Regions from separate parts of the Faecalibacillus sp. genome, predicted to be linked through region 2. Evidence: a T-box and tRNA genes for the amino acid it is inferred to sense, from the RefSeq annotation. Region 2 holds a T-box; the other holds one or more tRNA genes.
The links. A T-box is a leader RNA that pairs with one kind of tRNA and senses whether it is charged. The one in region 2 lies ahead of trpS (tryptophan--tRNA ligase), so its partner is inferred to be a tRNA-Trp.
Positions count from the first base shown of each region.

Region 1 (12,105 bases), on a different contig from region 2:
AATTCTTCTAATAAATCCATATATCTACCTTCCAATAGACCTTTGATACCATTGATCATCCCATAAACATTATCAAATTCTTGAGATGCTTTAGCACGATGAATAATCCCAGCAAGACTAGCATTAATTGCGATTGTGGGTCCTCCAGATTGTCCAATAATACAGTTTCTTTTCATATTCTTCTGTCTCCTTTAACGCCTTTATTCTATCAAATACCTTTGTCAAATAAAAGCAATCTCTTATTCTTTTTGTCTTTTTTTGATGAAAATAAGTGTTAAGATCACAATAGCAAGAATAATGAGAACAATAAAATAAAGCAAAAGCTGTTGATTTTCTTTTTTAGAAATTACACGAAAAGATAAATCATTTCCTTCAATAAAAATCTCGAAAAGATTTATAGTCACAACATTTTGTTGATATTTACCTATATTACTAGAAATAATAGTACCAGGCATAGTAATTTTAAAGTTACAAGTGGCATTACTTGAATTTAAAAGTTTTAATGTATTTTTATAATGACTTAATTCTGAAGTGTCTAATATTTTTTTATTAATGTTGATTGTTAAAATATATTTATTGTTTTGTTTTTTTAATTGAGAAATTTCTTTGATAAAAGAAGCAGGTGCTTCTATTGAAAGGGAAGAAGATGTTTGTTTTTTGATTTTCCAATCTTTAAAAAAATCATATTCTAATAATTGTTTTTTGATTTGTGCGATAGACATATTATATTTTTCTAAAACTTGAGGTTCAATAGTAAGTTCACTATAAAGAGTAGGCTTTTTTATTTTAGAATAATTTAAAGAAATCAGACAATCAACACAGCCTGTTAAAATAAAAGAAAGAGATAAAATGATACATATTTTTATTATTTTTTTCATAGAATCCTCCAAATAAGCAAATGTTTTGTTATAATTATTAACAGTTAAATACATTTTTAGTTCATATTTCTATATTAAAATAAATTAGGTGATAAAAATGAAGGTTGATATTGTTTATACAACAAAATCTAAATATATAAAGTATGTTGCTGACGAAATGGCAAGATGGGTTAAAACACATGCACAAGACTTAAATCATTATCAAAAAGGGCGTGATGTTGATTTACTTGTCATAGGGTTTGATGATACATTGTTTGAAGATAAACAATTGTTAGAGTTTATTCAGTCATTAAGTAGACAAAATGCAAAAAATGTTGCACTTATTAATTGCTTTTTTATAAATAATAAAAGATTGATGAAAGTGATACATCTTTGTCAAGATCAACAATTACCCTTAATGAGGGAACAATATACATTTAAAATGTCATTTAATCAAAGAAAAGAAATTGATCCGACAATTATAGATAATGCAAGACTCTATATTGAGGATATGGTCAATGTAATTAGAAATTATTATTAGGAGTAAGACTCCTTTTTTTATTTATTAAAGTAATAAAAAAATATTAAATTAATAAAAATATATTGACAGTAAATTATCATCGTGATATATTTTTGTCAAGATTTCTATTGGGGAACGGAAATCAAAAAATATAAGGGGGAAATCAAATGAAAAAACTTGAAATCATTATTAGACCAGAAAAGTTAGAAGATTTAAAAGATATCTTAACAGTTTCTGGTGTTACAGGAATGATGGTTTCCAATATTATGGGATTTGGAAATCAAATGGGGTATACCCATCAATATCGTGGAGTTACTTATTCAGTTAACTTAGTTTCAAAATTAAGAGTTGAAACAGTTGTTAAAGATGATATTGTACAAAGCATTATTGATAAAATTACTGAAGTTTTATCTAGTGGAAATGTAGGAGATGGAAAAATATTTGTTTATCCAGTTGAAGAAGCAGTCAGAATTAGAACTGGAGAAACAGGAGAAAATGCACTTTAAAAAATGAGGGGGATTTATTATGAGTGAGACATTTGCGGTATGGTTTTTAATTGGTGCTGCTTTAGTATTTTGGATGCAAGCAGGATTTGCAATGGTAGAAGCGGGATTTACAAGATCCAAAAATACTGGCAACATCATTATGAAAAACTTAATGGATTTTTGTATAGGGACATGTACATTTATTTTAATTGGTTTTAGTTTATTATTAGGTGAAGACTTACTTGGTTTTATTGGTAAACCAGGATTTGATATATTTACAAATTATGCAAACTTTGATTTTTCAAACTTTGTATTTAACTTAGTATTCTGTGCAACAACAGCAACAATCGTTTCTGGAGCAATGGCAGAAAGAACAAAATTCTTATCTTATTGTGTTTATTCAGGAGTGATTTCAGCACTTATTTATCCAATTGAAGCTCATTGGATTTGGGGTGGTGGATGGTTATCACAACTAGGATTCCATGATTTTGCTGGATCATGTGCGATTCATATGGTTGGTGGTATCTCTGCTTTAATCGGTGCTAAAATTTTAGGACCACGTATTGGTAAATTTGATACAGATAAAAATGGTAAAGTCGTTAAAGTTAACGCTATTCCTGGACATAACATTACTGCTGGTGCTTTAGGTGTATTTATTCTTTGGCTTGGATGGTATGGATTCAATGGGGCGGCTGCTACAACTGTTCCACAACTTGGTTCAATTTTCGTAACAACAACAGTGGCACCAGCCATTGCAACTGTTTCTTGTTTGATCTTTACTTGGGTCAAATATGGTAAACCTGATGTTGGTATGTGTTTAAATGCTTCACTTGCAGGTTTAGTAGCAATCACTGCTGGATGCGACGTCACAGATGTTTTAGGATCAATTATTATTGGTACTGTTGCTGGATTACTTGTTTGCTTTGGAGTTTGGTTCTTAGATTATAAATTACACATTGATGATCCTGTAGGTGCTGTTGCTGTACATTGTTGCAATGGTATTTGGGGAACAATTGCTGTTGGTTTATTTGCGACAACTTCTGCACCAGAAAGTACTTTAACAGGTTTATTCTACGGTGGTGGATTTGATTTATTAATTAAACAATTAACAGGTGTTTTATCAGTAGGTATTTGGACAGCAATTACTATTACAATTACTTTCTATATTATTAAAAAGTTATTTGGTTTACGTGTTTCTGAAAGAGAAGAAATTGTAGGACTTGATTTAGAAGAACATGGATGTGAAGCATATCCAGAATATATTAAAAAATAATTTTTTAAGAGTCATTGATTTGACTCTTTTTTTTGTTGTAGAAAAAACTAAAGTAGATTATACTTTTCATGGGTGAGGGAGTATATGAATAAAAGATTAGAACAATATTTTTATTTGATTTTAGGTTCAACGTTGTTATCAATTGGGATTTGGTTATTTGTTACACCGAATCAAATTAATTTTGGAGGTATGATTGGTTTAGCACAATTAATAGATTATTTCATACATAAGTTTATTGTTATTCCAAAATCAATTAATATTTTAGGAATTATCAATTTATCAATGAATATTCCATTATTTATATTTGGTTATAAAATAATGAATAAAGAATTTTGTTTTAAAACAATTATTTCTTTAATTATTCAAACAATATTATTATCCATTTTACCAGCAATTAAAGAACCAATTGTAGAAGATGCTTTATTGAATGTTGCTTTTGCAGCAATTATTTGTGGAATAGGGGTAGGACTTGCTCTTCGTAGTAGTGGTTGTTGTGGAGGTATTGATATTGCAACAGTTTGTTTAGTTAAGAAAAATCCTGATTTTAAAGCTGGACAGTTATCAATTATATTTAATGTTGTTTTATTTGGAATATGTTTATTTATTTATGATATTAAAATTATCATGTATTCAATTGTTTTTGTTGCTATTTTATATACAACAGCAGATAAGTTCCATCTACAAAATATCAATGTAGCCGTATTAATATTTACAAAAAATAAAATGATCAAAAAAGCAATTATGGAACAAATGGGAAGAGGAGTTACCTATTGGATGGGTAAAGGTGCTTATACTGAAACAGAACAAGAAATCCTTTATGTAGCCATCAATAAATATGAAATTCAACAACTCAATAAAATTGTTTCTTCATTAGATCCAAAAGCATTTGTGACTCTTGCACAAGGACCGATGGTTCATGGAGGGTTTGAAAAAAGATTATAAAAAAAGGCATCGTAAGATGCTTTTTTTGTATACGTAAAATCAAATAAAAAAATGGTGGTTCCGGGCGGAATCGAACCACCGACACGAGGATTTTCAGTCCTCTGCTCTACCGACTGAGCTACGGAACCATCATTTGGCGGTCTGGACGGGACTCGAACCCGCGACCTCCGCCGTGACAGGGCGGCATTCTAACCAGCTGAACTACCAGACCATTTTGGTTGCGGGAGAAGGATTTGAACCAACGACCTTCGGGTTATGAGCCCGACGAGCTACCAGACTGCTCCATCCCGCGATATTAAGTTTTTTAATAAATGGCGGAGATTGAGGGATTCGAACCCCCGCAGGACGTTAATCCTCTGCTGGTTTTCAAGACCAGTCCCTTCAGCCAGACTTGGGTAAATCTCCGCAATATTAATGGTAGCGGGAGGGGGATTCGAACCCTCGACACTCCGGGTATGAACCGAATGCTCTAGCCAACTGAGCTATCCCGCCATAATATTGAAATTTATTAAATTAATTGGTGGAGCCAAGCGGGATCGAACCGCTGACCCCCTGCGTGCAAGGCAGGTGCTCTCCCAGCTGAGCTATGGCCCCAATTTTATAAATGGTCGGGAAGACAGGATTTGAACCTGCGACCCCCTGGTCCCAAACCAGGTGCACTACCAAGCTGTGCTACTTCCCGTCACTGCCCTTATAATTATACATATATTTTCATTTTAATCAAGCTTTATTTTAAAAAAATATTAAAATAAATTTTACCATATTTTAATATACTTTAAAAAAGTATGATAAAATGTATATAATTTATGATTTTAAGGAGTTGAAAAAAATTGAAAAAATTATGGAAAATCTATGAAAAAGAACAGATAGAGTTTATAAATAATTTTATACAGGCGCTATCAATGCAAAGACTTAAAGATATTGGAATGAATTGTGGAGTTGAATATACTGCTTTTGATTTCTTTTCAAATATTGTTCCATATTCACGTTATCAACATAGTATAGGGGTTGCTTTAATTGTTTATCATTTTACACATGATTTTAAACAGGCAACAGCAGGTTTGCTTCATGATATAGCAACTCCTGTTTTTGCACATACAATTGATTTCTATCATCAAGATTATTTAAAACAAGAATCAACAGAGTTAGATACGAAAAAAATAATCGAACGAGATAGTTCGTTAGTTTCTTTAATTCATAGGTATCATTTAAAGATAGATGATGTTTGTAATTATCATTTATATCCTCTTTGTGATAATGAATCTCCTAAACTTTCTGCAGACCGTTTAGAATATACATTAGGAAATATGTATAGTTATGGATTTTGTGATTTTGAAACGATTCAAACAATTTATAATGATTTAAAAGTGAATGACACGCAAGATGAACTTATTTTTAAACATGAAGAAATGGCCATTCTTTTTACAAGAATGATGTTAAAGTGTGCACATGTTTATATTTGTGATGAAGATCGTTATGCAATGCAATATTTATCTTACATTATTAAAAAAGCAGTCAATAAAGGTGTAGTCACCGAAAATGATTTTTATCTTCAAGAAAAGGACTTTATTCATTTGTTGATAAAAGATAATGAAATTAAAAGATTATGGGTGAGTTATCAACAATTAAATTGTATCTATAAAGGAAAAAATAAGAACTTTTTTTGTAAACAAATCCCTGCTAAAAAAAGATATATTGATGTTTATGTAGAAAATAAAGGAAGGATTTCTAAAATTAATGAGGATATAAATCAAGAAATACAAACGTTTTTAGCAATTGATTTAAGTGAATATTTGTGGGGGAAATGTGAATAGGGTGCATAAAAGGTGAATAACTTAAGTTATTCACCTTATTCACATACTTGTTCACGTTTTGATGAAGTAAATGAAGGATTATAAGCATAATAATTTTTCTTATCTAATTGACTCTTGACATATTCAAGACCTTCAGCAAAACGTTGATAATGAACAATTTCTCTTTCTCTTAAAAAACGAATGACTTTATTAACATCTTCATTTTTACTTAAAGCAAGAATGTTGTCATATGTCGTCCTTGCTTTTTGTTCTGCAGCCATGTTTTCTGTTAAATCAGAAATAGGGTCTCCTACAGATTGAAAAGTATCTGCACTAAAAGGAATACCTGCACTGTTTGTTGGATAAATTCCTAAAGTGTGATCAGTAAAATAAGCATCTAGTCCACCCTCTTTAATTTCTTGAGGTGTTAGACCATTTGTAAGTTGATAGAAAAGAGTACTAATAATTTCAACATGAGCAAGTTCTTCTGTACCAATGTCTGTCAATAAGGCTTGAATTCTTGGATAAGGCATCGTATAACGTTGACTTAAATAACGAAGTGCTGCACCTAGTTCACCATTAGGACCACCAAGTTGTGAAATAACAATTTTTGCAGTTTTAGCATCAGGTTTTCTTACATTAACGGGATATTGCAAGCGTTTTTCATACAACCACATGTTGATCCTCCTTTCATCCAAGGAAATGGTTCATTGATATAGTTTTCAATATTCTTTCCGTCTCTATTTGTAAGAGCACCACCATTTTTTAAATAAGTTTCTTTCATCTTTAAAAGATGTTTCATCCCTTCTTTATAATATTTTATAGCTTCTTGATCATGAGGATGTGTATCTAAAAATAAGGTAACATCTTGAATACAAAAATCTAATTTACTTATTTGTAATAATGTATCATCCACGATGCATCACCCATGGCTTATCAAGTTGTTTAAAAATGGTTCCTTTATCAAAAGCAACATTCATTTTATAAATATCTTTAAATGATTGTATCTTGATAGAGGATATTGTTAATTCTAATTCATTCATATTTAACCTCCTCAAAATTATCCTATGTGACAATTTTTTTTATTTATAGGCAAATATCTATTGCATAATTATAAAATATATGATATATTAATTGAGCAAACCTAATTAGGGGTATAGTTCAATGGTAGAATACCGGTCTCCAAAACCGTTGATGTGGGTTCGACTCCTACTACCCCTGCCAGTTTGTGAAATGCACATCCTAGATGTGTTTTTTTGTTTGTGTAGTGTGAATATAGTTGTGAATGAAGTGAATAACTCAAGTTATTCACTTTTTTGTGCACAATTTTATCATTAATGTGCATAAAGTATAGATTAAGCTTTATGTAAATAAAAAATGAGTATAGAAAACTCATTTTTTTATTGTGTATAACTTGTGAATTATGTGCATTAATTGTTTATAAGTATAATCATAATCAAAGAAACAAATAAAAAAGTTACTATGGAAGCTAAAGTTAAAATAATTTTATTAGTTTTATCTTTGAAAATCTTTTTTAAAAGAAAATAAATACCTACTCCTACAAGTGCTCCTGTTGTATTGGTAATTAAATCAGTAATATCGCTTGCTCCAATACAAAAGATATATTGAGATAGTTCTAATGAAAAGCTAAATAAAAAACCTAGAAAAACAGTTCTTTTACTATCAATATTTAATGTTTTTAAATAGAGACCAAATGGAATAAATATAATTAGATTATCAAGAACTTCTCTTATTTGATAAGTTGTTTTATTTGGATAATAAAAAGGAATTAAATTAATGCTTCTAAATTGAGGTAATTGATCGATAGAAATCGCTAATTTAAAAAGTATAATCCAAATGACTAAAAATATGTAAATAGTAAATAATATATGTGTAGTTTTTTTCATAAAGACTCCTTCTATAGAAATAGGTTGAGAAAAAGCTCAACCTATTTAAATTAATTTATTTTTTGAAAGAATATCAATGACAGCTGGCATGTTTTCATCATCAATAGTGTAATGTCTATTTGGATCAAGCCTATTTTTAGTTGTAAAATAAATAGATAACTCATAAGTGCCACTATCTGTAGGGTCATAATATTCAGTAATGAGTTTTTTATCTATCATTTCATGAACACATTTTATAAAATTATTCTTATCATCTTTTGTGTAAGTTTTCATTTTCATATCTTCAATTTTTTGATTGTTGAATGTGAGAGATGTCTTTTCATCTGTAGTATCTGCTTCATAGTGATCAAAAGATACAACGATTCTTTCTACATCAGAGCTTTTTGGTAACTCATAGATTGTATTAAAACCTTTAGTATCTAAATAAATATTAGAAAAACCAATACAAGCAACAATTAAAACAATAAAAAGTGAAGGTATTTTCCAAGTGAAGTAAACTTTTCTCTTTGAAAAATAATACATAATTAAATAGAGAATAAAAATAATTGAAAACATTAAAATCGTCATTCTTAAATCTTCAAGATCATAGACAAATAACATCATTGATAATGTACTTAAGGTAATGATAAGTGGATACATAAAGATTGATGTTGTATATGTTTCACTTTGTTCAACCGTACGTGTTAAAAATAAACGATAATTTATAAAATAAAAGATAACACTTATAACAATCCAATACAAAATAAAGATACGAGAAACAAGATGTGATAATAAATACAAATGTTGATAAAGACCACTATAAATAAGACTTATATAACTAAGGATTATTTTTAATGATTGTGTGTAGTTTCCATATCCTAACATAAATGATTCTGCTACCTTTGTTGCACAAGTGTTAAGTGCAACAAAGACAAATAATGGGATAACCATATAAGCAATTGAACAAATTAAACTGTCAATAACATTTTGTGTTAAGAGAGTTACAAAAGTAACAATTGTATTCATTGCAAACATATGGACGATTGTAATTATTATTGCTAGAATGAATTTGTCAGCTGGAAAAGAAAACATATAAGCACCAATAAGTTGATCTATAATTTGGTAAATAACAACAGGTACAATAGTTGCAAAGTAAGAAAATAAACTTGTTGTTAAATAAAGTGATTCTTTTTTTATTGGTAAGGAAAAGTAAAGTATATTACTTTTCTTTTTTTGTAAAAAAGAAAACAGATAAATAGGGACAATAAAAGATAACATAAATCCATAAGCTAAAGGAATTATTTGTGCAAAACGCGTTATATTTTCATCGTTTAAAGGTGCATAATCAAATTTATTGATTAGTAGAAAAGGAATAATGATTCCAATTACATAAATAAGAATAAGATATTTCTTATTTTGTTTTATTAAATATTTAAAATAATCTTTATTAATCATAGACACCATACCCCTTTCTTTCCATTTCATAAATAAATATTTCTTCTAAATTTACAGGTAAAACTTCTAACATAATTGGATTGAACATTCTTAAATAATCTTTAATTTCATTGATGTCTCCTTTAACAACCATATTAATCACACGAGATTGTTTATGGAAAGAGAGAACATCTAAATGACTGAATTCTTCTTTGTTTAATTCTTCTTTAAAAGCTAATTGTATTTTATGAATATGATCTTTAATATCATAGAGATCACCCGATGTTGTCATACATCCATTGTCTAAAATCCCAAAGCTATCACAAATATCTTCTAATTCTCTTAAATTATGAGATGAAATAATGACTGTCATATTTTCATCAATGATTTGATTAATAGCTTTTTTAAAAGCTAAACGCATAACAGGGTCTAAACCATCAAAAGCTTCATCTAATAATAAATATTTTGGTGCAATTGCAAGTGCTAAAGCAAACATTGCTTGTCTTTTCATTCCTTTTGAATAGTCTTTTAAAGGTTTATTTTGTGGTAAACGGAATAAATCGACATAATGTTGATAGGTTTCTAAATTGAATTGTGGATAAAAAGTAAGATAGAAATCTTTCATTTCATCAATAGTAGCAAAGTGAAAATAGTAGGGATCATCACTAATGAATAAAATATCTTTTTTAACATCAGGATTTTCATAAACATCTTTTCCATCAAATAAAATACTTCCTTCATCACATTTAGAAATCCCATTTAATAAATAAAGTAAGGTTGATTTCCCAGCTCCATTAGGACCAATCAAACCAAAAATACTTCCTGAGGAAATTGTGACATTTAAATGATTTAAAACATTTTTATTTTCAAAAGATTTCATCACATCTTTAATTTCAATCATACAGTTTCCTCCTTATATACTTCTTCAATAATTTCTAATAATTTGTCTTTGGTAATTTGATGCTTTTTCATTTCATTGACACATCCTTTAAAATCATCTAATTTATCGTCTTTAATCAATTGATCAGTTTGATTATCAGCAATAAAACATCCTTTTCCTTTAATGGAATAAATATAACCTTGGTTCTCTAATTCTTGATAGGCCTTAGAAACAGTATTAGGATTAACGCCAATATCTGTTGCAAGAGATCTTACCGAAGGTAATTTATCATTAGGAAGTAAAATACCAATAGAGATAAACTCTAAGATTTGTTTTTTGAGTTGTTCAAAGATAGGAATTTTACTTTGAATATCTATTATAAACATAGAGCCCTCCTAACTGTATTAGTGTCACTAGTACACTAATACAGTATAATACATTTAATGATTTGTCAATAAGGTAAAGAAAAAAAGAGCTCATTGAGTGAACTCTTTTTCATGTTTTTTGAAAAAGTCATAAAAATAACGTACGTTTTCTAATTGATACCAAGGCGTGACTTGGCATTCTTTAGCATCAAGATTATATATTTTAGCATCTAAAGTTCCTAACATAAAAGGAGAATGAGTAGCAATAACAAATTGACATCCTAAATAATGTGCGAGTTTATTAATTTCATGGGCTAATGCAACCTGGTTGGCAGGGGATAAAGAAACTTCAGGTTCATCTAATAAATAAAGCGCTTCAGGTATAAGGTATTCTTGAAAAAACTGTAAAGAGGTTTCTCCATTGGAATACTTTTCTTGAGAAAAAATAATATTTTCTATTCTTTGTTCTTTTTCTTAATTAACCATCTGACACATGTGCATAGTATGGTTCGGATAAATTGAGTACAGTAATAATTGCTTTTTTAGGACATGGATGTGATTTCAAAACATATTTCTGTATTTTGTTCATGAAGTTCTTTCCAGTATATCTATGGTTGAAACGCCATTCTTGTTCATTCAAAAACAAAGGTAAGTCACGTTTAGTTACTCCATGATATATACCAGTAATATTATTCTTTATATCACCAATTAATACATTAAGCCAATACAATCTATGATTTTCTTCATCATAGAGTATTTTTTCTGATTTTAATGTTATTTTATCAGTTAATCCTAAAAAAGTTGTTTTTCCATCAGTGTTTAGTATTCTTTCTTTTGAAAGTATTGCTTTTTTTGAGATGAATCTAACAATATTATTTGTACTATCTACAGCTACTGGCATTAATTTTAAAAATTTTGGATATTTATTTTCTTTATCTGTTGATAACATTACTAAAAAGGGTTGCTGTTCAGTAGCAACTCCTTGTTTGTGTTCTTCTTTACTTTTTGAGCCTATATAAGCAACGTCTGCTTCATAAAAAAAGCTGTCCAGAATTTTTTCACTGTTACTTTGGGACATAAGAATCCTACATTTTCTACAAAGTAATAGCGCTGTTTTATAATTTATTTCTAATTCATTAGCTAATTCAATCGCAGACAAACCTTTATTTGCCGTAAAAAAGAGATACATTCCTAAAATCAATTTATAAAGATCTAGCTTATTATCTTGAAATATAGTATTAGAAAGTAAGTAATGTTGATGACCACATTCTTTACATTGAAAGACATCACCTCTTTTAATGGAATAGTAATGTGTACATCCACATTTTTCACAGTAAAAGCCAACAGGCCATTTCATTTTAAAAAAGAATTTTACACATTCATCATGATTATTTGCATATTTTCTAGTTAAAGTAATTAAAGAATCCTTTTTTGGTTTTTGATTTTTAGCCATAGTATCCACCTCTTTAAGAAAAGTATATAATATTTTAAAGAAGTGATAGATTATACTCCTCGGTTTAAAGTGAGAATAACGGAGTTAAATCAAAAGATGTGTCAGATGGTTAATTAAGTTCTTTTTTATGATCCAAAATACTTTGAGCTTTTTCTAAAGATAAACCATCTTGCATATAATCATAAGTTAATCCATGTTCTAAAATTGCTTTTTGTTG
Region 1 covers NZ_JBKYAR010000002.1:98,155-110,259, forward strand. The annotation lists gene ACLVEP_RS01415 (6-phosphofructokinase) at 1-176, opposite strand, end outside; gene ACLVEP_RS01420 (hypothetical protein) at 240-878, opposite strand; gene ACLVEP_RS01425 (hypothetical protein) at 976-1,398, shown strand; gene ACLVEP_RS01430 (P-II family nitrogen regulator) at 1,545-1,883, shown strand; partial or broken gene ACLVEP_RS01435 (ammonium transporter) at 1,903-3,111, shown strand; gene ACLVEP_RS01440 (YitT family protein) at 3,220-4,077, shown strand; tRNA gene ACLVEP_RS01445 (tRNA-Phe) at 4,130-4,205, opposite strand; tRNA gene ACLVEP_RS01450 (tRNA-Asp) at 4,212-4,288, opposite strand; tRNA gene ACLVEP_RS01455 (tRNA-Met) at 4,293-4,369, opposite strand; tRNA gene ACLVEP_RS01460 (tRNA-Ser) at 4,390-4,482, opposite strand; tRNA gene ACLVEP_RS01465 (tRNA-Met) at 4,493-4,569, opposite strand; tRNA gene ACLVEP_RS01470 (tRNA-Ala) at 4,596-4,671, opposite strand; tRNA gene ACLVEP_RS01475 (tRNA-Pro) at 4,683-4,759, opposite strand; gene ACLVEP_RS01480 (HD domain-containing protein) at 4,908-5,891, shown strand; gene ACLVEP_RS01485 (manganese catalase family protein) at 5,927-6,547, opposite strand; gene ACLVEP_RS01490 (spore coat protein CotJB) at 6,505-6,786, opposite strand; gene ACLVEP_RS01495 (spore coat associated protein CotJA) at 6,779-6,913, opposite strand; tRNA gene ACLVEP_RS01500 (tRNA-Trp) at 7,021-7,094, shown strand; gene ACLVEP_RS01505 (VanZ family protein) at 7,301-7,777, opposite strand; gene ACLVEP_RS01510 (hypothetical protein) at 7,823-9,211, opposite strand; gene ACLVEP_RS01515 (ABC transporter ATP-binding protein) at 9,204-10,091, opposite strand; gene ACLVEP_RS01520 (GntR family transcriptional regulator) at 10,088-10,456, opposite strand; gene ACLVEP_RS01525 (AAA family ATPase) at 10,547-10,894, opposite strand; gene ACLVEP_RS01530 (IS1595 family transposase) at 10,914-11,888, opposite strand; gene ACLVEP_RS01535 (AAA family ATPase) at 11,998-12,105, opposite strand, start outside.
Region 1: it encodes a tRNA-Trp, which carries the amino acid that the T-box ahead of trpS (tryptophan--tRNA ligase) is inferred to sense. The anticodon was not compared.

Region 2 (12,105 bases):
TTGAATAATAAAATGCGTTTTATATTTAAAAGCTGTCCAGAAGCAATGCAAAAAGACATTCCTAGTGAATTGCTTGCAGACCATTACAGCAATACATTATTTCTTGTATGGCAGTGGGCAACAATAAAAAAATCTGACTGCACGAAGGAACAGGCACATAAATATCTTTGCTTATTAGTCAGTAATTTGTGAATTTCTCAGCATAGGTATGAAGAAAATTGAAATAATGATTATGAAAAAAGCGAGTGAAAGGATTTATATTTTCACTTGTTTTAATTTATGTCATGGAGTGATTAATTAGTATCTACACTATCATATTTTCTACTTTGAGTTTACTTTTTTTCTTACTGGCTGTTCAATTAAATTCTTTGCTTGATACTCAATATTTGCAAGATAATCATAGAGTATTTCGTGATTTTGAGAAAATTACGAAGATATGAATTTCCTAAAAATAGAAAAAGGCTCTGATCTTTTACAATCAAAGCCTCGATTTCATCTTTACTACAACCTATAAGATTAGCAAATGCGAAATCTTTTTTAATTATTATAAAAATAGAATAGCAATAACTCCTACTATAAAACAATAGTAAGAAAAATAATTCAATTTTCTTTTATTTAAAATACTAAACAATAAATTAAGTGCTAAATAAGTAACAATTCCACTGACAATAAAACTAATTAAATATGGAAGCCATAATGCAGCTACAGTTGAACTTGTTAAAAAATGTTTAAGTTTTAAAATAATTGCTCCAAAACTTACTGGCATAAACATAAAGAAAGAAAAATCTCTTGCTGCTTTTTGATCAAGACCACCAAGCATTCCTCCTGTTAAAGTAGAACCACTACGGGAAATACCAGGAAGTAAAGCTAATAATTGGAAAAATCCCATTCTTAAAGCATCCCATAAATTCATCTTCTTTGCTGTTCTTTTACCTTTATATCCAAATTTGTGAATAAGCATTAAAAAGCAAGCTGTAACAAGTAAACAACATCCTACTAATTTAGGATTAGAGAATGCATGTTCAATATAATCATTTAAAAAGAATCCTCCAAGAGCAGCAGGAATTGTTGCTACAATTAATAACATACAAAATCTAAAATCAGGTAATAGTTCGTCTCTTTTTTGTGGCTTAGCAATATATCCAAAAAAAGATTTGATTAAACGAATAATATCTTGGCGATAATAAAACATAATTGCAATTAATGAACCAGTATTAACGATAACTTCAAAAGTAACATCATTCATTTGTGGAACCATTAAACCAAGTTTTTCAAAAATACTTTGGAATAAAACTAAATGTCCACTACTTGAAATAGGAATAGGTTCACTAAAGCCTTGAATAGCACCTAAAATTGCATAGACAATAATATCTTTAATTAAATTCATAATTTCACCTCGTCACCCATTATATATGAAAATATTATAAAAATATACAAAAACATTTTTTAGACAAAATAAACATATACTAAAAAAAAGGAGGAAAAAAATGATTGTTAATTGGGTTAAAGAAGATGAAGAACTATTAGAACCATATGAATGGTCAAATGGTGATGATATTGAAATCATTTCAACACTTTCATGTTTTAAAGTTGATCAAAAGACATTACATGATTTTATCTATGGATGTTTACAAATATTTGATCAAAAGATGTGTCAAAAAGTATTCGCGATAGGGGATGGTCATTATGCTTTAGCGATTGAAACAGATGATCAAGGTAAATTATGTTATCGTAGTGTTTTTGATTTTTGTGATCGTGATAAGATGAATAAAAAAATTGCTGCTTTAGAATTATCTACTATACATTATCAAATGTATGATGAAGGAGAAATGAAAGAATATGGATTAACAAGAGAAGAAAGATTAAAAAAGCAATTTATTGAACAAAAAATAGATGAATTATATATAGAGGGTTATGATGATTTTTTAATGTTATGTAGACAACTAAATATTGAAGATCAACAAAGTATCCAAAAATATAATCATTTAAAAAATAAAATAGCCAAAGGCTATTCATTTATTCATGAAATCTTATTTTATGAACTTACAAAAAAGAAATAAGCATATGCTTATTTCTTGATTGTAATACCAATTTTTCTTTCTACTTTTGCAAGTTTCTTTCTAGCCATATAACGTGCTTTATCAGCACCTTCGTTTAAAATAGTATCAATATAATCACCTTGATTGATTTCATGATATTTATCATGGATTTTTTGTAATTCATTACCTACAACTTCAGCTAAATCTTTTTTAAATTGACCATAACCAACACCTTGATAACGTTCTACAAGTGCATCAATTGATTCACCACTTAAAATAGAATAAATTGTAAGTAAATTTGAAATACCAGGTTTATTTTTAACATCATAATAAATAGCGTTATCACTATCAGTGACAGCAGACATAATTTTCTTTTTAGAAACATTGATATCATCTAAAATATAAATACATCCTTTTCCTGTTTCATCAGATTTAGACATTTTCTTTGTTGGATTTTGTAAATCCATAATACGTCCACCTACTTTTGGAACAAGTGGTTCAGGTAATTTAAATGTTTCACTATAACGATTATTAAATCTTTCAGCAATATCTCTAGCTAATTCACAATGTTGTTTTTGATCTTCTCCTACAGGTACATAATCAGGATCATAAAGTAAAATATCAGCATTCATTAATGAAGGATAGTTAAAAATACCAGCTCCAATAGATTCATCTTTTTTAAGTTTACTTGCTTTATCTTTATATTGAGTCATACGTGATAGTTCACCCATTGACACCATACATCCTAAATACCAACCAAGTTGAGCATGTTCTAAAACATCAGATTGTAAAAATAAAGTTACTTTTTTAGGATCTAATCCAGCAGCTAAATATAAAGAGATTAAATCTTTTGTGTTTTTTCTTAAATCTTTTGGTTCTTGATAAATTGTCATACTGTGTAAGTTTGCGACAAAGACAATCATTTCATATTCATCTTGATATGAAACAAAAGGTTTAATAGCTCCTATATAATTTCCTAAAGTTACTCTTCCTGTTGGCTTGATGCCACTCAACATTCTTTTCATACATTTCCTCCTTAAAATAAAAAACGTCCTTCAAAAAGGACGTTAATAACGCGGTACCACCTTAATTCGTATAAATATATACGCTCTTAATTTTAACGCAATTAGCGACAAAAGACTCATGCCTTTTGTAACTCCAGAACCCCAATTTCAACTATATCAATGGCTTATTTCCATCACCCATAAGCTTTCTATAACATTTAATATAATTTACTTATGTTCCTTCAAAGTCTTTAGAAATATTATAATAAGCTCATTTATAAAAATCAAGATATTTAAAAAAAGAATATACAAAGTTTAAAATTGTTGTATAATTACATACAAAGGAGTGATTGTATGATACGTATATATACCGCCCCAAGTTGTGCTTCTTGTAGAAAAGTAAAATCTTGGTTAAATGAAAATCAAATACCTTATGTAGAAAAGAATATTTTTTCTACTTTATTAAAAGAATCAGAACTTCGTGAATTACTTGAACGTAGTGAAAATGGTACAGACGATATTATTTCTAAAAGAAGCAAAATCATAAAGGAAAACGACATAGATATTGATTCAATGAAAATAAATGATCTTATTAAATTTATACAAGCTAATCCTTCGGTTTTAAAAAGACCAATTATGATTGATGAAAGAAGATTTCAAGTAGGATATAATGCTGAAGAAATAAGAGTTTTTATTCCTAAAGAACTTAGAAAACTTGCTGAATGTCATGATATGGATCATTGTCCACAATTTACAAATAAAGATTGTTTGAATTTTAAAAAAGAATATGAAAGAGATAGAGAAAAAGAATCAAATCATTAGATTGATTCTTTTTTAGGAGGAATTTATGAAAAAGTTTTTAAAAATAGTAATGACATTGATTTTAATTTGTTCAAGTTTTTATCTAGCAATTTCATTATTTATGAATCATTTAATTATTAATGATATGGTACCAACAGTAACTCAATCAACAGCTGTGACAACAGCTTTAGAAGATGCTTGTCAAAATGTTTTAAGTACAATGAATATGGATGAAAACAAAAGTCAAGAACTTGTGACTTCTTTACAACAAGATGAAAAAACACAAGAACTTGTCAATGAATATATTGATACAGTTTTAAGTAATGGTTCAGCAAGTGATATTGATGAAACACTTTTAAAACAAACATTAGAAGATAGAAAAGATGAAGTTTATTCATTATTAAAACCTTCAATTAGTGAAGAAACATTTTCAACATTATATAATGAAGCTATTAATCAAGTAGATTTACAAGCAGTTAATCAAAAGGTTGTTAATAAAGTTGAAAATACGATGGAACAATCAGGTGAAACTTATAAAATGGTTAAAAAAGTATATAGCTTTAAAAATACAACACATATTATTATCAGTGCTGTTTTATTAGCTGTGTCTACAATTTATTTAATTTTAATTTCTTATCAAGATCGCTTGATTACAAAATGTTTATCTGTAAGTTATCTTGTTTGTGGAATTATGACTTTCTTAATTGCTTTTGCTATTATTTTAGGTTTAACAGCGATGGTTTCTTCTACGATGAATATCCAATTAACATCTATTAGATATATGTATGTTTGTGGTGCTGTTTATTTCTTTGTAGGAATTGTTTTATTGATTATCAATGCTTTTTTAAAGAAGAAAAAACGTTATCATTATTATTATGAATAAAAAAATGAATAGGCTTTGCCTATTCGTTTTTTTATAATGTTGATAACATTCTTCTAGTTTTACTTGCACAATTTCTTTCATATTTTAAATGATAAGGTTGAAGAAGTGTTTGAAAAGCAAGAATTCCTTGATGATAATCATTGACTTCAAATTCTATTTCATAGTCATGATGTTGATTATAGTCATTTTCATCTAAAGATAAAACACCTTCAGGCAATATAATATCATGACGAATAGTCTTTAAATAATAACCACATACCAAATCCTTTATATAGATGCCTTTTTCTTTTAAAATATCAAATATTTCATTTTCAACTTCTTGATGATTAAAAATAGCTTCTTTAATATCTTTATCAATATCAATATTTAACTCATTAGTACCAATTTCTGCTGGTCTTTTTAAAGTTAATTCAAATCTTCCTTTTTTTTCTCTGATTCTTAATGTATATCTATTTTTCGCAAGTAAAGGATGAAAAAGATAATAGTTTGTTTGTTCATAAGAATCTTTTATTTGATTTTGATAATCTAATAGTATTTTTTTAAATATTTTTTCTTCTAATAACATTTTAAATTCAATTTCTAAATGTTCCATAGGATACCTCTTTGCCTAAATGATTTAGATATATTATAATACATGTATATGGAGGGAAGAAAGATGAAATATGCATTAATGGTAAGAAATGATGATCTTTCTAAAAAAACAGCTTTAAAAATTAAAGAAAGTTTACAAAACTTTTTTATTTATGATGAAAAAGATCCTGATTTAGTTATTTCAATAGGTGGAGATGGAACAATTCTAGAAGCTGTACATCAATATTTAGATGTTGATTGTTGTTTTGTAGGAATACATACAGGAACATTAGGTTTTTATACAGATTACCAAGTGGATGAATTAGATCAATTTATAAAAGATGTAACTTCTAGACAATTTAAAACTATGAAAAGATATATGTTAGAAATCAAAATAAATAAAAAAGATTCATCTCAAACTTATTATGCTTTAAATGAATTAAGATTGGATCAAGGATTACAGGCACAAGTTATTCATGTGTATATTGGTAATGTTTTATTAGAAGTCTTTAGAGGAAATGGTTTATGTGTTTCAACACCATCGGGGTCAACAGCTTATAATAAATCTTTAGGAGGATCTATTATTTATCCAGGAATTCCTTTAATGCAACTTACAGAAGTTGCAGGTATTCATCATAATGCGTATCGTTCTTTAGGCTCTAGTTTGATTTTAGATGAAAGTCAAACTATTAAATTAGTGGGAAATCATTTTAATCATTCTTTAATTGGAATTGATCACATTCATTTACAATTAGAAGATGTTGAAAGTATTGAAATTACGATTGGACGTAAGTATGTACGTTTTATTGAATATAAAGAAATGTCTTTTATTAAAAGAGTAAGAAGGGCTTTTATTAATTCATGAAATATTGGATAGAAGAAAATATATTATTAAGAGATTACTTGAAAGAATTGCCAATTAGTCAGGCAATGATTAAAAAGATAAAAAGAAATGGTGATTTTCTGGTAAATGGAAATAGTCAAACAGTCAGATATTTATTGCAAAAAGGAGATTGTTTAGAAATCATATTTCCTCAAGAAACATCCCTGATACAACCAGAAAATATACCTTTAAAAATTGTTTATGAAGATGACTATTATTTAATTATCGATAAAGAAAGTCAAATGCCTTGCATACCTACAAAAAGATATCAAAGTCATACATTATGTCATGCTTTAATGTATTATTACCAACAAATTGGTCTAAACAGTACAATTCATTTAGTCAACCGTTTAGATAAAGAAACTTCAGGATATATGTTGGTTGCTAAAAGTGGACAAGCACATGCAATGTTATCAAAAGATATTAAACAAGTAAAAAGAGTCTATCATTGTTTAGTAGAGGGTATTTTAGAAGGTGAAGGGGTTATTGATCAACCTATTTTAAAAAGTGAAGACTCAATTAAAAGAATAGTGAGTGATAAAGGGAAAAGTGCAAAAACTTTTTATAAAGTATTAGCCCATCATAATCAACAAACACTTGTAGAATGTAAACTTGTAACAGGAAGAACACATCAAATAAGAGTACATATGGCTTCTATTGGTCATCCATTAGTAGGTGATGAACTCTATGGTTCTAAAGAAAAACAATTATTTTATTTAGAAAGTGTAGAAATAAGCTTTATTCATCCTTTTACAAATCAAGAAATACATTATAAAAAATAGGATGTTTATGTCAAATACAGACAAACATCCTATTTTTTTGCTTTTGACATAATAATTTCCATTCTATACTTATATAATCTATGTATTAATTGACGTAGGCATAATTGATATATATAATATAGTTAGAAAGCGGTTTCGAAATGTATTAAGAAGTCCTATTTAACTTATATAATTTGTAAAGATAAGTTATTTTTCTTGGAATAATGATATCGTCTTGTAAATATTATTTTGATTCTATTTCTTCATTCTTTGTATTTGCAGGTATAGAACTTATTCCATTTGAATTACCTTGTTTATCAGCTGCATATACTATTTTCTTAAAATAGTATTTAATTGTTTTTATGTTTTCAATAATTTTGCTTTTAAAGATGATATATGTATTGCATTTATTAAAGTATAGATAATGAGGAAAAAGAAGATGAAGAAAAAGTATGCATATTTGAAAAAATATATTAAATGGATGTTGGTAATTATTGTGGTAATTACGTGTATTAAATTATATACAAATTTTTTGTTTGAAAATTTAAATAATGAGACCCCTAGAGAAGCTGTTGTTGAATTTATATATGGTGAAACTCATAGTTGGAAATCATTTTTTATAGAAGTAGAAGAATGTAAAGATATTGATAAAACTGATAGCAGTAGTCTTTATTATAATATAAAGTATAATGGTTGGTGGTCTATTCCTGATCAGATGGGTGGAAAGATTGAAATAAAGAAAATAGGTAATCATTATTATGTTGTTGAGTATATAGGATATTGTTAATTGTAAAAATATAGAATTTTAAAGTGAACTGCATAAGTTGAATCAACAACTTAAAAAGTTCACTTTTATTGTGTTAGTAGATAAAGAATCAGATAAAAAGAAAAGGATTGAATTTAATAATCTTAAACAATCCTTTTTTATACTATATTGAAGTAGTTTTTTAATTGATTTGATTGTATTTAGCAATACTTGTTTGACGATGAATATCAAAACACATACCAATAGCAATCATATAAGATAAAAGTGAAGATCCACCATAAGATAAAAATGGTAGTGTAATTCCGGTAATTGGAAGTATTCCTAGAATCATAGCGATATTCCAAAATTGTTGGAAGATCATACATCCAAAAATACCAGCAATAAAATATTTATCACTTTGATGTGTTGCTTTTAAACCAACATATAAAATACAAACATCTAAAGCTAAAATTGCAATGAGAGTAATAATGGCACCAACAAAGCCAAAACCTAAAGTAATAACGGAAAAGATAAAGTCAGTGTGTGCTTCTTGTAAAGAGATAATGACTGTATCAAATCCATGTCCAAAGAGTCCTGCAGTTCCATAAGCCATCATCGCATTATATAGTTGATAGCCTTGATTTTGATAAGTTCCTTCAGGATCGACCCATCCATAAAAACGATCAAGTTTATGACCAGTAATAATAGATGAGAAAATATCTTGGCGATAAATAAATAAGTAAGTAAAAATAACGATAATAACAGCCGCAAAAGCACACCCTACAATGTACCATTTTTTATTGATTCCAGATGCAAATAAAATAACAACGACTGAAAAAGCCATAATTAAGGTAACACCGGCATCGTTTTGTAAGTAAGTGAGTAACATAGGTGGTAAGGCAATAGCCATAACACGACCAATTAATTGTAAATCAGTATCAAATGTATGAATTAAATATTTTTCATTATGTAAAGAAACTGTTTTAGACATACAAATAATCATGACAACTTTCATAAATTCAGAAGGTTGAAATGAAAAACCTGGAAAGTTATACCATGATGTAGCACCATTTAAGTCTTTCGCAAAAGGAATGATTCTCATTCCTAATTTATAAATCGCAAATCTTTGAACAACAAGACCTACTAGAAAAACAATTAAGATACCATAAAAAATCCACATTCCTGAATAAATACGGTCATTTCCAAAACGATTGATCAAAAAGATCAAGCTTACACCTATCATATAATAGAGGAGTTGTTTACTCCAATATCCTGTAGGATTAGGGTAGGTAATATAACCAGCTGCACATTTAATTGTATAACAACTTATAAGACATAAAATAAATAAGATGATGGCAAGTGGCCAACAAATTGTAGAATCTAAATATTTTTTCATTTTGTCACCCCTAGTGATTTATAGTATACTATAAATATATCATAAAAGAAAATGTTTATTAAGAAAGGAAATAGATATGTCAGATTATTTTATTTATGTTTTAATTGCACTTATAGTGATTGTTGCAGTATGGTTTATTTTTGCTAAGGTTTTAAAAAATAAAAAACCAAAGGAAGTGACTGTAAAGGATATTCCTATTGATATAGAAGCTTTAATTCATGCTTTAGGAGGCATTGAAAATATTAAAAATAGTGAAAGTCAAGGAAGTAAAGTACGTTTTTTTGTAGAAAATGATGATTTAGTAAAAGTGAATGTTTTAAAAGAATTAGGAGCGAGTGGAGTTATTCAGGCAACTGGAAAAGTAACTGTTATTTTAGGAAAATTCTCTGAGGAAATTAGTAGAATAGTCAATGCAAAGAAATAACATTCCAATAGGGGGTGAAATTATGAAAGAAAGAATTCATTTATATGAACCTTTTTTTCATCATTATTATATAGATGAAATTCTAAATGATTATGAATTAGAAACATTGATTCGTGTAAAGAAAGATGATTATCAACAATCAGTCGCTTATATTAAATTAATTTCTGTTTATTCACATCATGCAAGTATTGAAGAATTACAACAACAAGTAGATTCAATTCAAATAATGATGGAAACATATGAAGATTATCAAGAATTTGAACAATATTTAATAGAAAATGAAGATCATCAAGTGATTGGTATAGATTTATGTGCCCTTACTTATAATCAACATTATGAAGAATTAGATTTAGAAGAATTAACACCAGATCAGTATTATCAAGTAGGTCTTTATTATTATGATCAAAAAAAATATGATCAAGCATTAGAATGTTTTCATTTAGGAGAAGAATGTGAAGATTCTGATTGTTTATGCGTTTTAGGATATATGTATGAAAAAGGCCAAGGAGTCAATCAAAGCAATCAAGTTGCCATGACGTATTATCGTTTAGCAAGTGATTTAGGAAATGTTGTTGCAGCTTGTAATCTTGCTTATTTTTATGAATATGGAATAGATGTTGAACAAGATTATGAAAAAGCTTTTGAACTTTATTCTTTAGGTGTTGAAGAAGGTTTTCCACGTTCTTTATTTTCAACAGCTTTTTTCTTACAAAATGGCTATGGTGTTGATCAAGATTTAGAAGAAGCATTTTTACGTTATGAAGAAGCAGCTGCTTTAGGACATAACGATGCAATTTGTGCCCTTGGAGAGTGTTATGAATATGGTCAAGGAACCAGACAGGATTATCAAAGAGCATTATATTATTATGAAAAAGCAGCTTATGAAGGAAGTAGTCTTGCTAAATATAAATTAGGACGTTTTTATGATTTAGGTTATGGCTGTGATGAAAATTATCCTAAAGCGTTTCATTGGTATCAAGAAGCGGCTAAAGATGGTTTGGATGTGGCTATTACAGCAATGGCTACATGTTATGAATTTGGTCGAGGAGTAGAAAAAGATAGCCATCAGGCTTTAGAGTGTTATTTAAAAGCAGCGAATATGGGTTATATGAATGCACAGTTTTGTTTAGGGTATTTTTATGAAATGCATAGTGAGTATCCTGATAGTGAAAAGAATAGTTTTTATTGGTATTTAAAAGCAAGTAAACAAGGTGATGGGCAATCAACGCTTGCTATTGCTTATTATTATGGTCAAGGAATAGGAACAGATAAAGATGAAAAGAAATCTTTTGAAGCATATCAAAAAGCAGCTAATCTTGGAGAAAGAGAAGCATTTTATTATTTAGGCGTTTGTTATTTAGAAGGTAAAGGTGTTTTACAAGATAAAGAAAAAGGGATTGCTTGGTTAACTAAAGTAGAGGATCAGTATGCTTTAGCAGCTTATTTGATTGGGCAGTATTTTAAAGAAAAACATGATGATAAACAAGCAATACAACATTTTAAATTAGCTATTTTAAAAGATGATGAGGAACAATCATTATATCAATTAGCTCTTTATGGTGAACAAGGAATAGAAATCAGTAAAGAAGAAATGCTTGATTATCTTTTAAGAAGTGCTCAAAAAGGGTATTCACCAGCACTTGTAAAATATGCTTATTATTTAGAAAATGGTATTTATGTGGAAAAAGATTATCAAATGGCCTATGAATATTATTTATTAGCTTGTCAAAAACAAAATAGAGAAGGTTTTTATCATTTAGGTAGATGGTTTTTCTATGGTATTGGGCAAAAAGAAGATAAACATAAAGCTATGCAATATTATCAACAAGCGAGTAATTATCATTATTCAAAAGCAAGCTTTATGTTAGGTTATATGTATCATTATGGTGATGGTATTTCTAAAGATTTAGAAAAAGCAAAAAAATACTATCAATTAGCGCTTCAAGAGGGATATCTTGATGCGCAAAAGGAATTAGATAAATTAGAGGTGGAAAAATGAGTTTTGAAACAAAATTAGAAAAATATGCTAAGTTAATTGTTCAATCAGGTTTGAATGTTCAAGAAAAACAAACAGTTGTCATTAGTGCATCTATTGAAAGCTATCAACTTGTAAGAGCTGTCAGTAAACAAGCATATCTTGTAGGTGCTAAAGAAGTTGTTGTTCATTATAGTGATGAAGAAGTGACACGTATGAAATATGAAAATATGGAAGCAGAAGATTTTAATCAAGTACCTGCATGGTTTTCATCATTTAGAAATGATTATGCTTTAATGAATGCTTGTTTTCTTTATATTGATGATGAAGATCCTGAAATGCTTGCAGGGATTGAACCTAAAAAGATTTCTAATTGGCAAAGAGCAGTTAAAAAGGCATGTAAGACATATTTTGATTTATCAGATAATATGACAAATGCTTGGTGTATTGTAGGTGGAGCTACTCAAAAATGGGCTAATAAGGTTTATCCTGATATGTCAAATCAAGAAGCATTAGATAGTTTATGGAATGCTATTTTTAAAGCAGCTAAAATTGATGATGAACATGATCCAGTAGAACTATGGAATCAACATCGTCGTTCTTTTGAAAAGAGAGTTAATTATT
Region 2 covers NZ_JBKYAR010000042.1:1,919-14,023, reverse strand. The annotation lists gene ACLVEP_RS11710 (TetR/AcrR family transcriptional regulator) at 1-192, shown strand, start outside; gene ACLVEP_RS11705 (undecaprenyl-diphosphate phosphatase) at 545-1,387, opposite strand; gene ACLVEP_RS11700 (hypothetical protein) at 1,488-2,060, shown strand; gene trpS (tryptophan--tRNA ligase) at 2,069-3,064, opposite strand; T-box leader at 3,097-3,298, opposite strand; gene spx (transcriptional regulator Spx) at 3,398-3,865, shown strand; gene ACLVEP_RS11685 (hypothetical protein) at 3,891-4,727, shown strand; gene ACLVEP_RS11680 (CYTH domain-containing protein) at 4,759-5,319, opposite strand; gene ACLVEP_RS11675 (NAD kinase) at 5,383-6,162, shown strand; gene ACLVEP_RS11670 (RluA family pseudouridine synthase) at 6,159-6,962, shown strand; gene ACLVEP_RS11665 (hypothetical protein) at 7,381-7,728, shown strand; gene ACLVEP_RS11660 (FtsW/RodA/SpoVE family cell cycle protein) at 7,889-9,082, opposite strand; gene ACLVEP_RS11655 (hypothetical protein) at 9,159-9,506, shown strand; gene ACLVEP_RS11650 (tetratricopeptide repeat protein) at 9,529-11,505, shown strand; gene ACLVEP_RS11645 (aminopeptidase) at 11,502-12,105, shown strand, end outside.